4 regions of the Lysinibacillus sp. NPDC093692 genome follow, and region 3 is predicted to be linked to each of the others. Evidence: riboswitches for the same ligand, from Rfam matches in the RefSeq annotation. Region 3 holds a riboswitch; each other region holds the start of a gene.
The links. A riboswitch is a leader RNA that binds a small molecule or an ion and turns the genes downstream of it on or off. The one in region 3 is predicted to bind thiamine pyrophosphate.

Region 1 (4,219 bases), on a different contig from region 3:
GTATCTTTGCTTATGCAGATGCACAACGCTACCGTTTAGGTGTAAACCATTACATGCTTCCTGTAAACGCACCAAAATGTCCATTCCGTTCATTCCACCGCGATGGTGCTATGCGCTTCGATGGCAACCTTGGTTCAACTTTAGGCTATGAACCAAATAGCTATGGTGAATGGGAACATAATTTAGACTATAAAGAGCCTGAATTACGTATTGACGGTAATGCTGGTATCCATGACTTCCGTGAAGATGATAACAACTACTTTGAGCAGCCAGGTAAATTATTCAACCTAATGACTGCCGAAGAGCAACAACGTCTATTCGAAAATACGGCTAATGATATGGCATCAGTTGAAGAATTCATCAAACGTCGTCATATTCTTCACTGTTATTTAGCTGACCCAGCATATGGTGAAGGTGTAGCAAAAGCTATGGGTCTTTCATTAGAAGGTATGGATCTTTCAAATCCATACGTAAAACAACCAACTAACGTTTAATTCTCCACATATTCCAACTATTATTGATATCCAAATCCAACTTTTTACTCCATGTGAAGGGCAACCTCACATGGAGTTTTTTTATCTTAAATGTGGGATCATCACATAATGAGTGGTTGATGCGTAGGTCATCCATTACTTTTGACGATGAACAAAAATAAGGCTTGTGCCTATATTGATAGACACAAGCCCGCTCTAATAATTATTGATAGATTTGACTGCCTGCCTTTTTAAATTCTTTCGCCTTCTCCTGCATACCTTTATGGATTGCTTCAGTTGTATTTAAGTCTTTTTCTTTTGCATAAGTACGAATATCCTGTGAGATTTTCATACTACAAAACTTAGGTCCACACATTGAACAGAAATGCGCCGTTTTTGCTCCTTCTGCTGGCAATGTTTCATCATGATATTCGACTGCACGCTCTGGATCTAGCGAAAGGTTGAATTGATCGCGCCAGCGGAATTCAAAGCGCGCCTTTGATAGTGCATCATCACGTTGCTGTGCCCCCGGGTGCCCTTTAGCTAAATCAGCCGCATGTGCAGCAATTTTGTACGTAATAACCCCTACACGAACATCATCACGATTTGGTAAGCCAAGATGTTCTTTAGGCGTTACATAACATAGCATTGCCGTACCATACCAACCAATCATCGCGGCTCCAATGGCTGATGTAATATGGTCATAGCCTGGAGCAATATCTGTCGTTAGCGGCCCTAACGTATAGAAAGGAGCTTCCTTACACACCTCTAACTGCTTGTCCATGTTTTCTTTAATAAGATGCATCGGCACATGCCCCGGTCCTTCTACCATCACCTGTACATCATGCTCCCAGGCAATTTGTGTTAATTCCCCTAGCGTTTCCAGCTCCGCAAATTGAGCCTCATCATTTGCATCTGCTATAGAACCAGGACGTAAACCATCACCTAAAGAGAAAGCAACATCATAGGTTTTCATAATTTCACAGATTTCTTCAAAATGAGTATATAAGAAGCTCTCTTGGTGGTGATATAAACACCATTGTGCCATAATCGAGCCTCCTCGAGACACTATGCCAGTTACACGATTAGCCGTTAATGGCACATAGCGTAGCAATACGCCTGCATGAATCGTGAAGTAATCTACACCTTGCTCTGCCTGTTCGATTAACGTATCACGATACACTTCCCACGTTAAATCCTCTGCCACACCATTTACTTTTTCGAGCGCTTGATAAATCGGCACCGTCCCTACTGGCACTGCGGCATTACGGATAATCCATTCACGCGTCGTATGAATATGTTTACCCGTGGATAAATCCATGATGTTATCAGCACCCCAGCGTGTAGCCCACGTCATTTTTTCTACTTCTTCTGCAATAGAGGATGTCACCGCTGAATTTCCAATATTGGCGTTAATTTTCACATGGAAGTTGCGTCCAATAATCATCGGCTCTGCCTCAGGGTGATTAATATTAGATGGCATAATTGCACGCCCCGCCGCGATCTCTGAGCGCACGAACTCAGGATCCATATTTTCGCGAATCGCTACAAATTCCATTTCTGGAGTAATAATTCCCTTTCGTGCATAGTGAAGCTGCGTTACATTTTTACCTTTCTTCGCACGTAAAGGCTTTCTAGATAAATCCGGAAAAACATTTTCATTCATCCGTGGATCATCAGCTTTGCGAAATCCATTATCTTCTGGCTTGATTGTACGACCTTCGTATTCTTCAACGTCACCTCGTTCTTTGATCCATGCACTACGTAAAGCTGGCAATCCTTTCGTAATGTCCACCTTATGTGCAGGATCAGTGTACGGGCCACTCGTATCATAAACACGCACTGGTGCATTTTCTTCCTCACCAAAGCTTCCTGTCGTCGGACTTAAAGCAATCTCACGCATTGGCACTAAAATATCTGGTCGAGAACCTTCTACGTAAACTTTTTTACTTCCTTCAAAATTTGACATAATCGTAATATTCTTTTCGCTAACTGTTGTCATAAACTACTTCGCTCCCTTTTACATTTATACAAGGACCGAATCTAGCTCACCCCAACAAAACGAAAGCCGAATCCAAAAAATTTTTGGATCCGGCTAAGAATGTAAAGGTATAGTTATTGCAAATAACATAGTGTGCAATAATGGTTAACTTTCCCACGCTGGTATGAGCCAGATCAGGTCCAAAGGGTCAAGAAACCTCTATGCGTTTCCCTCTCAGCCTGACTCATCAGACTCCCCTAGTTAATACTATTAAGTTTGATGCTAGTGTAGCAGATATTGCTAATAGATGGAAGCTTCATTTGATTATTTTTGGATTATCACCATAACGTGCAGTTGATTTTCGCTCCGGCTGGGCGCTTTCCTGGGGGCGTCCGATGAGCCGCTTCGCTTCGCTGCAGGGTCTCATCTGTGACGCTAATCCCCAAGGAGTCGCCCAGCCTCCACTCCAATCAACTTATATCTTGTTTTAACAAATATAAATCACTAGCTTTTAATTCAGAAAAAGAGCCCCTAACTCCTGAAAAGCTTTCCACCTTATCTTTTATACTATATGACACCCAACTGTTAGGTAAACAACAACTCCGCTACATAAATTACAATTGTCACTGTAATACAGCTCACAATCGTTGAAAATAAAACTGTTTGTGCAGCAGTTGCCGATTCTACGTCATATTCTAATGCCAGACTGGAACTATTTCGCGATGTCGGGAACGAACTAGCTATAAAAAGTGATTGTGCCACGACACCGTCAAGACCAAGCGCAAAAATGATAAGCAATGCAACGGCAGGCCCTATGATTAATCGTGTAAAACAACTAATGTATACCATCTTATTAAACATAGATTTTATTTCAAGTTGGGATAGCTGTGCCCCTAAAGTTATTAATGCCACAGCGATAAAGCCATCTGCCACATGGTCTATCGGAATTTTTACGAACTGTGGAATAGGGATATTAAAATAGTTCATAGTAACGCCGATAATAAGTGCATGAATAATAGGCATTTTGAGGAAATCTTTCAAAATTGACATGCCTGATTTTGTTGAAGAAATTAAATTGTACAAGCCGTAAGTATACGTCGTCATATTTTGAAATATAACGAGAATAACTTGAATCGCTACCCCAATCGGCTGAGTCACAAAAATCATTTGGGCAACTGGAATACCATAGTTGCCTGAATTAATGAGGACAACGCTATTTTTAAACACCGCAGCCTCTGTTTTTACTAAACCGAGCCCCTTTGCTAGAAAGTGACTAAGGACCATTTGGCTTCCGATAAAGAGTAGAATAAAAAGCGCAACTTCCCCAAGCACAGACAATTCTATACTCGTTTCATATAAATTCACAAAAACAGCTGCTGGCATAAAGCAATATGTAATAAGTTGAGATAGCGCCTTTAAATTAAATCGAAATTTCCTTTGTAAAACTGCGCCAAGTACTAGAAGCACTAAAATCGGAGCGACAATTTGAAAGAAAATCATACCGAGATACACCATAGTGTTGTCCCCCTTTCCTCTCCTATAGTAGTGCTGTTTGTAAACTCGGTCAATGTACTTCAGCGTTCACTCATCCTGTCTTTTTCATCATGTTCAAACAATAGCAAAGAGCTCTTGGAAGGATGATTTACCCTTTCAAACTACGAGTTATTAAAATAATAGAAGAAAAAAGGCCTATTATTTCATTAAATTAATATAGTAAAATAACCCATTCGCGCACTAAACTTAAGAAATGTATGATATATTATCC
Region 2 (4,219 bases), on a different contig from region 3:
CGAACTGATTAAGCGAAGCGAATGTAGCGAATATGACATACCCGACTGTTAAATCTGGTGCGGCCTTCTTCACTTTCTTTACGAGCTCATAGTCTAAGCTCTGGAGAATAATCTGTTGTTCTGCCTTATGTCTACGAATCGTATCCACTAAGATAGGGACAAAATTCTTTTCATGTCCATGTGTTTTGAGTTCCACATTAAGCTTGATTTTACCTTTCGTACGCTCCAACACCTCATCAAGAGATGGGACATTGTCTTGGAACTTGCCTACGCGCAGCGAAATTTGTTGAAGTTCGGCAAGGGAAAGATCAAAAACATTCACATTTTTGCCGGACAATCGTCTCAAATTCTCATCATGGATGACCGCAAGCTTGCCATCTTTCGTCTGCAGAATATCGAGCTCGATATAATCAGCACCTGTGCGAATGGCGCCTTCGAAGGCACCCATTGTATTCTCTATGCCTGAAGTGGTGTCGCCCCGATGAGCCATAATGATGAACTTTTCATTGGTTTCTCCCCAATCAGTCAACAGGGCAGTTGCTCCCCAGCCTATAACAATAAGAATGAACAGTCCGAATGTAGTCAGCATTGAACGATAACGTCGCATGAGCGAACGCTGCATATCGCGTCCTTTCCAGACAGTAGCATCGACTCCATCGGTATCAATGTTCACATGGTCATGGCCTTGATAGCGTACATAGAGCAAGGTGATGATGGTAATGAACATTGGAGTCATAATTAGTGTTGCGATATACAAACCAAGGCTTAGCATGACGCCAATGGTAGTCATTAATCTGGACTCACCATCCCCACTAGGAAGGAGAAGCACGATTAGGATGATTAAACAGATAAGTAGAATAAACAGAAACAGGAAGATTACTACCCATTCAAACACAGCTCTAACTAATGACCACTTACTACGCCAGAACAATCGCTTGCTCTCGCGAACAGCGTTCCAGAATCGATACTTGCCTTCCAATACCATAATCGGCAGAGCATAGATACAGATTAAGTTCAATGCCAAGATGAGCAGTCCGACGATAACAAGAGCGATAGTTCCGAAGGTTGTCTTCATCAGCTCGCCCGTAATAAAGTTTGGAACTGTCATATTAGGTAAAAGTGTTCCGCCGATGTTGGCATCAAGTAGCGGGAACAGGAGCAATAAATAGAGAGCAAGTCCGAAAACCCCGATGCGCCATAAGCCTGGTAAGCTAGAGATTGCCTTGAACAATACAGGGCGGATTCGTGGGCGCTTCTCCTGAATCCCGTAGTACGCAATATAGAAGAGAACCGTGAACTCTGTGTAAATGAGCATTATCGCAATTGGCACCATTACTAGTACACTAAGTAAGCCATATTTGCTGAACAAGAAGCGCAGAAGGTCATGATTGGCGGCTGCTTCGAAGCCCCCTACAGCCAGTAATTTGTTGAAAATTATGGATAACAACGGGATAAATACACTTATCGTTAGCAGTTTGTATATCAATTCAAATAAAAGAAAAGGACGGTACGCATACTTCCACACCTTTAAAATATCCCTCGTCATTTGAAATGGCATGAGTCTTAAACGATTCGTATTGGTTTGTTTGGTATTCATGGTTTTGGTTTTCCTTTAGTTAGTTTCGCGGTATATATTCCATTATATACCTACACATTTCCTCCAACAAGACTGCATAGTGGAGTGTAATAAGCTGAAAAATATTTTTGACCATGCACACGGAATGGAGAGAATCAATACATAAAAAGGCGGCAAATTATTGATCGCGCTTCAACTTTAGTTCTTCACTTGAAGGATTCCTCCCTATTTCTTTAGCGACGACACTTGTAGACCATCCATTGAGTATGTAGGAGTTCTAGCTCTGTTCTTTCGAGTGTGCTAAAATGTTAGTAACTATGATTGATTCCTCCTGTTAAACTCCTTGTATATCGAGGGAAACAGGCTGTCTTGACTACGTTATTATTAGAAAAATTAAGAGTTAAAATCATTACCACTAGGGGAGTCTTTTAAAGGCTGAGACGTATATTGTCATATACGGACCCTTTGAACCTGATCTAGTTCACACTAGCGGAGGGAAGTGGCGACACTTGCTTTTTACTATTTTAAATGCAAGGCCGCTTCCTAATGCTTATAGGGAGCGGCTTTTTTCTGGTTTATTAGCAATTCAATAAATACAAAATAGGAGTGGAAATTATGTCAATTCGAAAATTAACAATCATGGCCTTATTAGTAGCAATTGCCGTAGCAGGTTCTACCTTCGTTTCAATACCGACAGGAATTGCGCGTGCCTACCCTGTACAGCATGCCATTAATGTTATTGGCGCGATTATTCTTGGACCAGTGCCTACTGTTATGATCGCCTTTATCACAGCTATTATTCGTATTTTAACAGGTACAGGCTCATTATTAGCTATACCTGGCAGTGTCATTGGTGCTTTATGCGCCGCCCTTGCCTATAAATACAGCGACAAACAATGGCTCGCAGGTGTCGGTGAAATGTTTGGGACAGGTATTATTGCCTCACTCATTGCAGTGCCCTACGCACATTTATTAATGGGGACTTCTGTAGCTGCTTTATTTTTCATGCCAGCCTTTTTAACTTCAAGTACTATTGGTGCTGTATTAGGCATTGTCGTTGCTAGCAATTTGCGCAAGACAGTATTTGTAACTAACCTTAATACTCTTCTTAAATAAAGATTTAGGCAAATTTAAAAACGTTATTTTCTTAAGGGGAATTAAGAAAGTAACGTTTTTTGTCCAACCAAATTCACCCATACTTCAACGGTAATCCCATTTCATGAGCAATTAATAAAAAGTCCTTTTTGCTTATTTCAAAATGACCAAATCTGAATTTATAGCCATATTTCGATTTATCTTCTACAAATTCTAAAAAATCTAAGACTCTTTTTATTGGTACAGCTTTTGCATCTTTATAAAAGTCTATATCTCTTCGGAAAGGAATAAAATTTTCCGCCATTTGTAACTCGTATATTCGGTCGTCCTTTATCCTTCCAATTGCGGTAAATGCTCTTACAGGTTCATTACCATCTAGACTTTTTTTAGGAGAATAATAAATGATCCAATCTCCTTTTTGCATTCGTTTCAAAGGTCTTTCTTTGCCATGACATAACTGGCCGAACCCTCCCTTAACCCCTTTTTGTACATGATTAAGAGATACTACGCCAATCCAGTATTTCGTGTCTCTTTCAGGCGTAGGAAGAGGATTTTTATTAGGATATACTGACATAGCTTCCTTCTCCTTTTATTTCGGGATCATTGTAAATGATTTAATTTTTTCATTTTCAAGAATCAACTTTTCTTCCAAAATCACTGGGTTTGGCAAACCATCCCAAGTAGTCGAAATGATAGCTCTAGCTTCTATATCATCGCCTTCAATATTGTGGATCGTTAATTTAAAGCCTGTCGGCATAGATGACATGTAAAAGTTCTGTATTTCTTTTTTTCCTTTAAAAGTTTGACCTTTAAAATTTTTCAATTCCCCATGATTTGCATACATGTCAGATAAGTCGTGCCCCTCTACTTGCGCTCTTCTTAAATACTCCTTCATAACCTCTACTGCCTTCATATCTCAATCACCCTTTCCTTTTTTATTTATAAGGTTTTAATCCCTATGAACGATTTTCATATACTTTTTTCATAATGTTTTTTAATTGCTCTTTTTCTTCCCATGAGAGTACGTTTAAAACTTCATTCTCAGAAATCGTAAGGGTCTTCATTAATTTTTCTGCCAAATTTTCACCCTGTTCGGTAAGGCATATTAAATTTTCCCTTCTATTTTCTGGATTTTTTTCTCTATAAACATACTTTCTTTCTTCTAGACCATCGATAAAAAAGCGGACACTATTTTTATCTAACTTTAAAATCTGCCCTATTTGAATTTGGCTAAGTTTTTGGTCTTTTACAGCCATCATGATCCCGACTTCTCTAGATTTCATGTGAAATTTTTCGCTAATATATTGCTCGAGATTTTCCTCTAAAGCCTCCGCTAATTTAAAACTTAGAAAACCAAATGAATTCATTATATTGGTCATTTTTGAACCTCCAAATCGATAGTGCTTTTTAATGATAGTAATATTTTATTACTATCATCCATCATTACATTTATACACTTTATTTACAAGATAAATCAGCGGTTAGTGGATGTCGATAAAAATTATAAGTTGGGTGCTAAACCGCTAAAGTTTATCGATAAAATTCAAA
Region 3 (4,219 bases):
ACGAGCAAAATTTTCATAGGCTCGTCCAGTAAGGGTATTTGGCCCTTTTTCACGGTATTGAAACATAGTAATTCCGGATTGGAGAGCTTTTTCTAATACAATTATTGGCTCCTGATTGAAAACATTACCTGTACCCATAATAAAATATAGCTGTAAATCGTCACGTTTCATGTATGATCACCTCGCAGGAATCCTTATACTGTTGATAAGCAAAATGATTTGTTGGACCATGGCCATTCCCAATAGATAAATCATGAGTTATTGCTAATTGAATAAATTTTTTAGCTTCCTCAATTGCCTTTTCTATAGGTAGCCCAAGGCCAAGAAAAGCAGTTAATGCAGCGGAAAATGTACAGCCTGTACCATGCGTGTTTGCTGTTGCAATACGAGTAGATTGCATAGAAAATGATCCACCATCTTGAAAAAATACATAATCAGTAGCATGACATATATCCTCTAAATGACCGCCTTTCATAACGACGCATTGAACACCTGTCTGTAATAAAATCTGGGCTACTTCTTTAATATCTGCTATAGAATTAATTTTTCTTCCAGAAAGGGTTTCGGCCTCAGGAATGTTAGGTGTTACAATTGTTGCTAAAGGTAGCAAATAATTTCGTAATGCCTCAATTGCTTCTTGCTGTAATAAGCTCTCGCCACCTTTTGCAATCATAACAGGATCTACAATAAGTGGAATATTTACTTCGGCTAAAATATGTGCAATTGATTGGATGATTTCGGAGGAAAACAACATTCCTGTTTTAATAGCACTAATTGAAAAATCCTCGATTAGCGCTTTCAGTTGTTTTTCAACAAAGCTCACTTCAATTGGTAAAACATCTGATACACCCAAAGTATTCTGGGCCGTTAAAGCTGTAATGACAGACGTTCCAAATACTTTTAATTCCTGGAATGTTTTTAAATCAGCTTGTATACCTGCACCGCCGCCACTATCTGAACCGGCAATTGTCGTTACAATATGCATTATTCTTCACCTTCCTTTGAAAGGCGATGTAGTTCATTCAATACAGCTATTTGAAAATCGCCAATGAATCGAGTAGAAGAAGCGGCTTTTTCTGCTAATTTTTTATAAAGTGATAATGTTTCTAGTAATTGGTCAAATGGTTGATCTCCTGCGGTGATAGAGGCACAACATATTGCACTCAATAAGCAGCCTGTTCCAGTAACTTCTGTCATTTGCGAATTTCCACCTGTAACCCATTGCTGAAGTTTGCCGTCAGTAATAAAATCCTTTTCACCGGTCACAATAACAATACAATTGTATTGCTGAGCTATTTTTTGTGCCTCCATTTCTAAAGAAATTGAACCACTACCACTATCTACGCCTTTTTGTTGCCAGTCTACATTGGCAATTGCTGCAAGCTCTCCGATATTGCATCGAATCGCCGCAAATTTTATTTTCTCCAATAATTGCTGTACCGTTTGTTTCCGGTAAGTCGTTGCACCGGCTGCAACAGGATCTAAAACAACCGGAATGCCAAGAATATTTGCTTTTTTCCCTGCAAGTAACATGGATTCTTTCATTCGCTCATTAAGGGTCCCAATATTGATCAATAAGCCTGAGGCGATTGTGACCATTTCTTCAACCTCATGACCGTCATCAGCCATGACTGGAGAAGCGCCTATTGCTAATAAGCCATTTGCTTGGAAATTAGCAACCACATAATTCGTTATGCAATGAATAAGTGGATTTTGTTTACGGATCGTTTGGAAAATCAATTTAAGTCCTCCTCGTTGGATGGACGTAAGCGTGCAAAAAAGGCCCTTTTTCGTGCAAAAAACACGTAAAAGAGCCTTTCATCAGTAAGTCGATGTGAATTGCTCCCTACGTCAGTATTAACTAACAGGTTCAAAGGGTCAGGTTTTACCTTCTCAACTCTTAATGAGTCCCCCTGCAATCATGCTTTTAGTTGACCAAAATGTACCATATTATTCATTCGCGTTCAATAGGGAGTTTTTTATTTTCATTCAGCAACTCTGTACGAAAGCGACGATTACGCCAATTTGAAATGAATAGAAGCAATACGTGACTGATGCCATATAGCGGAGCATGATAGTTGTCACGACTTTAATAAATTAGAGTGAATTCAATTGAAAATGATAAAAATTGAGTTTTATAATGGGCGTAACAAAAGGGGGCAATTGCCATGAAAAGAGAAGATTTAATCGCACCAGAATGGTATAACATTTCAGAAGAAATTGAAAAATATGCACAGGATCCTACGAAAAATGCATTATTAGTTTATAGCGAAGACGAGGAAATTCAGTACTTAACATATACAACTTTACTTGAAAAGGCGAATCAGGCAGCACATGTATTTACCTCCCAAGGTTTAAAAAAAGGCGATGTTATTTTAGTCATGGTACCGAGATCAGTGGAAGCATATATCGTGTATATTGCAGCTTTGAAGGCAGGTTTAACTATTATACCTAGTTCAGAAATGCTGAGAACTAAAGATATTGAATATCGAATCAATCATGCCGATGCAAAAGGAGTTGTTGCATTTGAGCCTTATATTGAACAATTTGATAATGTGGAAAATTTACAAGCAATAAAGCAATTTGTCATTGGTCATGCACATGAACCTTGGCAACCGTTGCTTGAAAGAATGCATAGCCAACCAACATCTTATATAAGCTCTACTCCAACTAAGAGTACAGACATTGCATTTTTAGCATATACAAGTGGTACAACAGGCAATCCAAAGGCAGCGGTGCATACACATAGCTGGGGTTACGCACACTTGCGAACTACTGCACCAAATTGGTTAGGTGTTCAAGAGGGTGACATTGTTTGGGGAACAGCAGCTCCAGGCTGGCAAAAATGGATTTGGAGTCCGTTCCTCGCTACTTTAGGAAGTGGTGCAACAGCATTTGTTTACAAAGGTCACTTTGATGCGGCAACTTACTTTAGACTGATTGAAAAATTCAATATTAATATTCTGTGTTGCGCACCAACCGAATATCGATTTATGGCGAGTCTTGAAAATTTACAAGATTTTAATGTAAGTACAATACGTCAGGCTGTGTCAGCGGGTGAACCTTTAAATAGTGAAGTGATAAAAGTATTTTCCGAAGTTTATAATTTACAAGTACGAGATGGCTATGGACAAACAGAGAATACATTACTTGTTGGTACAATGGTAGGGATGGAGTCTAGAATGGGATCAATGGGCAAACCTACTCCGGGTAATACTGTTGAAATTATAAATGATCTTGGAAATCCTGTTGCGGTTGGGGAAATTGGAGATATTGCTGTACACTGTGAAACGCCCGCGTTATTTAAAAAATATTTAAACGATCCAGAACGGACAAATTTACAATTTAGAGGCGATTGGTATATTACCGGAGATCGTGCATACAAAGATAATGATGGTTATTTTTGGTTTGAAGGACGCGGGGATGATGTCATTATTTCGTCTGGGTATACGATTGGACCATTTGAGGTAGAAGATGCATTGTTGAAGCATCCTGCAGTGAAAGAAACTGCCGTTGTTGCAAGTCCAGATGAGATTCGTGGAAATCTCGTGAAGGCGTTTGTTGTGCTCTGTGAAGGAGAAGTTGGTAATGAAACACTTATAAAAAAACTACAAAGCCATGTAAAAACTTTAACAGCCCCATATAAATACCCTCGTAAGATTGAGTTTGTTACTGAGCTGCCAAAGACCTCATCAGGCAAAATTCGTCGTGTCGAATTACGAGAGCAAGAAAAAATCCATTTTATCAAGCATCATTAATTTCCTAGGAAATAATGTCGAAAATCAAAGTTCCTGCTTTTTTATAATATTAGGTAATGTATTATAGGTTGAATAAGTTAAAGTTTTTGCAAAGTGTTGGAGATCAACTTCGTATTAGGGTGATAAGCCATATTATTTGGGGGAGACATCATTAGTTAGTTGGAAAATCAACCCTACATTATTTTAATGAACTTGGAAAAAGGTGCAACCTTAAGTAAACATGGCTGAATAGGTGCGAAAAGATTTTTCAAAAATATTTTTGATAAGCTGTCTCAGTTGCAATTAATTCCCTCCATTTAGTAATATTAAGTACATATGATGATTAGGAGGCGTTTATATGGCACAAGTAACATTTAAAAATGGTCAAGTAACACTTGTAGGGAACGAAGTAAAGGTTGGAGATCAAGCACCAGATTTCTCTATATTAGCGAATGACCTATCACCTGTTACATTAAAAGATT
Region 4 (4,219 bases), on a different contig from region 3:
CTCACATGAACAATCAAAGTTAAATTAAACTCTAATTGTTTCTTTTTTCTCTAATAAGTCAATTAACAATTTATACGTTTGATCAAGGTCAAATTCATCGAAATTTTTGTAGGGCTAGTTCATCGAAGCAAGCCAATAAAATACCGGCAAAGGCATCGGTTTCTTTGGCCGCAACGTTTAGGTTCTTTAGGGGATTAGAAAGACTTTCTCTATTTAGCTTCACAGTATTTGTTGCTTCTCTTAATTAGAAACAGGTACTTTTCTATCATCCCTTTCACTAACTTTAGCGTATAGCGTTTTTGTTATTATGTAGTACAAAAATGTACCAGTTAATCCTAGAATAAGGAGCAACCCGCTCATATATATAGGGGGAATCCACTGTCCAACGATGATCAATAACGAAGCTATAATCATTGCTCCATAGGTAGTTAAGCTATTAAAAGCCATATAGGTGCTACGAGCGTTAGAAGGGGCAAGTTCTCCTATCATCGCCTGTTTAATGGGCACAAACATCAGCTCACCAATTGTTCCAATAAACATGGCAATAAAAAGAATCAATACGCTATTTGAAGAAGCAAAGATACTAAAACATATAGAAAAGATCAACATACCTGTAACAAGAGTCCAGCGATCACTGCATTTTTTTAACAAGAATAATACAGCACTTGAGAGGAGAACTACAAGAATAGTATTCTCTGTTCGAAGAAAACCAAGCATTTTTGTGCCATCTACAATGAAATCTATTCCAAACAAAGAAGCTGAATGTTGAGGTATATCTTTTTCGAGACGAATCCCAATATAGTTTGATAAAGACTGTTCCAAGGTAAAGATCAAGATTGCTCCTAAAATATAAAACATAAATAGCTTATCTTTTAAAACGGTTGAATAAGTTTGAAACATTTCTACGGATGAAGATTTTTTCTTATGATGAGAAGACTTAGGTGAAGGCTCTGGTGAATAAGTTTCTGTGATGAAAAATACAGTCATAAAAACAGATAACAAAGTGACTAGTGAGATCCCAATAAATAATTCAAATAAGTAGTTTTTAAAAAGAAATGCCCCAACGATTCCACCAATTGCAGTTGATAAATTCCCTAACCAGTAGCTAATTGTAAATACGAGCTTTCTCGATTCAGAATTAGTAACATCAATCATCATAGCTTGTGCAGCTGGCTGAAACATGCCTCCACAAAACATATTAATGATGAAGAATGCTGCAGAAGTATAAGGAAGGTTAAACCAAGGGGAATTACAAAGTGCTATAAACAGATACGAAAGTAATAGTCCAATCTCAGAATAAATCATTATTTTTTTTCGCCCAATTTTATCTGAAATATGCCCTCCGATAAACCCTCCAAGGACCCCACTAATGACAATTATTATAAGAATAATAGCCGTTTTAGTAGCTCCGATATTTTGAGTAAAATAAATAGCCAGAAAAGGGATAACAGCCATAGAAATAAGACCGCCTAGAAATTGCATGACTAGGCGAAGTTTGATGTTGGGATGGATATCTCTCAATTTCATATAATCACTCCTATTTAATACTATATTGTCTACAGGTCCTGGCTGGGCAAAGGGGGAGAAGGCTTAGTTATTTTTGATAGGCCCAAATAATCTTAGAGCTTGTCTCGATATATCCTTCCGCATCACGTTTGTATATTCATCAATAAATGTTAAACGCATTCCGTTTAAGATGGATAAGTACGATTCAGCAATTAATGAAGGTGATTCTTCATAAAAGTAACCAAGCCTTTGACCTTCTTCAACAACCGGATAAATACTGTTTATAAATACTTTTACGAAATCATCTAGTTCTTTAAAAAGTTTTGGGAAACGATCAGGTCTTGCAAGAACCTGCTGAATGAGACGTAAGTATTCACTTTTCATTGAAAAAAGCTGTACATGACAATCTATCATTTCCTTCACAACTTCAAGAGGCTCACCTTTAAAGTGTTCTCCTATTTCAATAAAATAAGGTTTGATTTCCTTCAATGGCTCCAAAATAGCTGATTCATAAAGCGCTTCTTTTGAATCAAAATACGTAAATACGGTACCAAAACTAACACCAGCTTCTTTTGATATGTCGGCAACTTTTGTCTCCGCAAAACCAGTATCACTGTATAATTTAATGGCAGCGTTTAAGATAGTAGATCTTTTTCTTTTCTTTTTCTCATCATTAGTAAGTTTAGTTTCCATTTTAGATACTCCTTCCAAAATAAATGATTGATTGGTCAATCAAATTCTATTGTAATATGTTTCCATTGTCAATGTGTTTAAAGAATTTTTTGAATTTTATACCTAGTTATAACAGAAATACCTCAATGAAGGGCCATAGCAGTTAGATGATTAGAAATGAGGCAGCTTAATAATAATTCATCACTATCTGTAAACAGACCCTTGTCATTTCCGGATTGATATGGGTATAATAATCATCGAAAAGTTCATATGGAAAGAATGTAGGGGGGCTGGTAGTTGCCAGCTGAGATTGTGTCCGATAGACGCTGACCCTTTGAACCTGATTTGGCTCGTACCAGCGTAGGGAACATCTATTCAAAAAAGAAAATTTTTGATACTGATTGTAAAACGTCTGGGAGGAATCCTAGGCGTTTTTTATGTTTTCAGACTTTTGTTTCCCTCTGGTAAAGACATTCATTTATGAACACTTTCACACTACTTACTTGGAGGATTCAGCATGAAAAAATGGTTATTGGTCCTAATGGTTGCACTTTTTACATTAGTGGGCTGTAGCGAAAAAGAGGCTAAAAAGGATGCTAAAGGATTAACAAAAGTATCGGTAGTTCTTGATTGGACACCGAACACAAATCATACAGGTTTATATGTAGCTGAAAAACTTGGCTACTTTAAGGAACAAGGTTTAGATGTTGATATTTTATTACCTGGCGAAACGGGTGCAGATCAGCTTGTAGCATCAGGAAAGGCTCAGTTTGGCGTAAGCTATCAGGAAGGAATTACACAGGCGCGTGTGCAGGATGTACCATTAGTATCGATTGCAGCGATTATACAACATAATACTTCGGGTTTCGCATCTACCGCATCAAAAGGCATTACGTCACCAAAGGATTTTGAAGGGAAAACTTACGGTGGCTGGGGTGCACCGCTTGAAAAGGCTGTACTACAATCACTTATGCAAACAAAAAATGCGGATATTAATAAGTTAGATATCGTCAATGCAGGCGATTTAGATTTCTTCACTATGATGAAAAAAGATATTGATTTTGCGTGGATTTATTATGCATGGACAGGTATTGAAGCAGAACTTCGCGGCGAAAAGCTGAACATGCTTTATTTAACAGATTATAGTGAGCAATTAGATTATTACACACCTGTGCTTGCTACAAATGAAAAAATGATTCAGGATAATCCTGAGACGGTAAAAGCTTTTGTCGCTGCTGCAGCAAAGGGCTATGAATATGCAATAAAACACCCTAATGAGGCAGCTGATAGTTTACTAGAAGCGGTACCTGATTTAGATAAGAACCTTGTGCATAAAAGTCAGGAATGGCTAGCAGATAAGTATCAAGACGACGCTGCACAATGGGGCGAGCAAAAATTAGCTGTCTGGGAAAACTACGCGAAATGGATGGCCGATAACAAAGTTTTAGAGGGCGAATTTAACGCAAAACAAGCATTTACAAACGACTTTTTACCGAAAAAGGGGACAAAGTAATATGGCAAACTCTTTAATAAGTGTACAAATTATCCCGAAAACTGAAACATATGAAGATGTGATCCCGTTTGTCGATGCAGCGATTGCAGTGATCGACACTTCAGGGGTGAAATATGAAGTTCATCCATTAGAAACGACAATGGAAGGCGAGCTTACGACTTTGCTGCAAATTATTGAAAAAATGAATGCCAAGATGATCGAGCTTGGCGCAATCAATGTCATTACGCAAGTGAAAATTTTATATCAGCCATCCGGTATTACAATGGATACGCTAACGGAGAAATACAAGGGATGAAGCAGGCTGTTAAACAAGGAAGGACGATAATTTTTATCGCCTTCCTCTTATTCATATGGGAACTAATTGTCCGTTTTGCTGATATTCCACATTGGCTTTTGCCTGCACCGAGTGCCATTTTGAAAGAGGGCTTTCAATCGTATGAGATGTTTGTGCCGCATGCTTTAGCTACGATCCAATTAGCACTTCTTGGTCTTGCTATCGGGATATTATGTGGGCTAACAGTTGCGGTG

Region 1: linked by a shared signal. The riboswitch ahead of thiC (phosphomethylpyrimidine synthase ThiC) and the one ahead of thiM (hydroxyethylthiazole kinase) in region 3 are both predicted to bind thiamine pyrophosphate.
Region 2: linked by a shared signal. The riboswitch ahead of thiW (energy coupling factor transporter S component ThiW) and the one ahead of thiM (hydroxyethylthiazole kinase) in region 3 are both predicted to bind thiamine pyrophosphate.
Region 4: linked by a shared signal. The riboswitch ahead of ACQKN4_RS10755 (ABC transporter substrate-binding protein) and the one ahead of thiM (hydroxyethylthiazole kinase) in region 3 are both predicted to bind thiamine pyrophosphate.

Annotation. Positions count from the first base shown of each region.
Region 1 is NZ_JBNNUW010000021.1:15,914-20,132, forward strand. It holds gene ACQKN4_RS19245 (catalase) at 1-494, shown strand, start outside; gene thiC (phosphomethylpyrimidine synthase ThiC) at 697-2,475, opposite strand; TPP riboswitch at 2,609-2,723, opposite strand; gene ACQKN4_RS19255 (AEC family transporter) at 3,040-3,969, opposite strand.
Region 2 is NZ_JBNNUW010000001.1:450,935-455,153, reverse strand. It holds gene ACQKN4_RS01995 (glycerophosphoryl diester phosphodiesterase membrane domain-containing protein) at 1-1,597, opposite strand, end outside; TPP riboswitch at 1,984-2,091, shown strand; gene thiW (energy coupling factor transporter S component ThiW) at 2,192-2,692, shown strand; gene ACQKN4_RS01985 (EVE domain-containing protein) at 2,766-3,245, opposite strand; gene ACQKN4_RS01980 (ketosteroid isomerase family protein) at 3,261-3,584, opposite strand; gene ACQKN4_RS01975 (MarR family winged helix-turn-helix transcriptional regulator) at 3,628-4,050, opposite strand.
Region 3 is NZ_JBNNUW010000005.1:129,064-133,282, reverse strand. It holds gene thiE (thiamine phosphate synthase) at 1-171, opposite strand, end outside; gene thiD (bifunctional hydroxymethylpyrimidine kinase/phosphomethylpyrimidine kinase) at 161-985, opposite strand; gene thiM (hydroxyethylthiazole kinase) at 985-1,740, opposite strand; TPP riboswitch at 1,827-1,925, opposite strand; gene mbcS (acyl-CoA synthetase MbcS) at 2,169-3,758, shown strand; gene tpx (thiol peroxidase) at 4,096-4,219, shown strand, end outside.
Region 4 is NZ_JBNNUW010000008.1:54,653-58,871, forward strand. It holds gene ACQKN4_RS10745 (MFS transporter) at 241-1,527, opposite strand; gene ACQKN4_RS10750 (TetR/AcrR family transcriptional regulator) at 1,591-2,199, opposite strand; TPP riboswitch at 2,452-2,562, shown strand; gene ACQKN4_RS10755 (ABC transporter substrate-binding protein) at 2,696-3,691, shown strand; gene ACQKN4_RS10760 (thiamine-binding protein) at 3,693-3,986, shown strand; gene ACQKN4_RS10765 (ABC transporter permease) at 3,983-4,219, shown strand, end outside.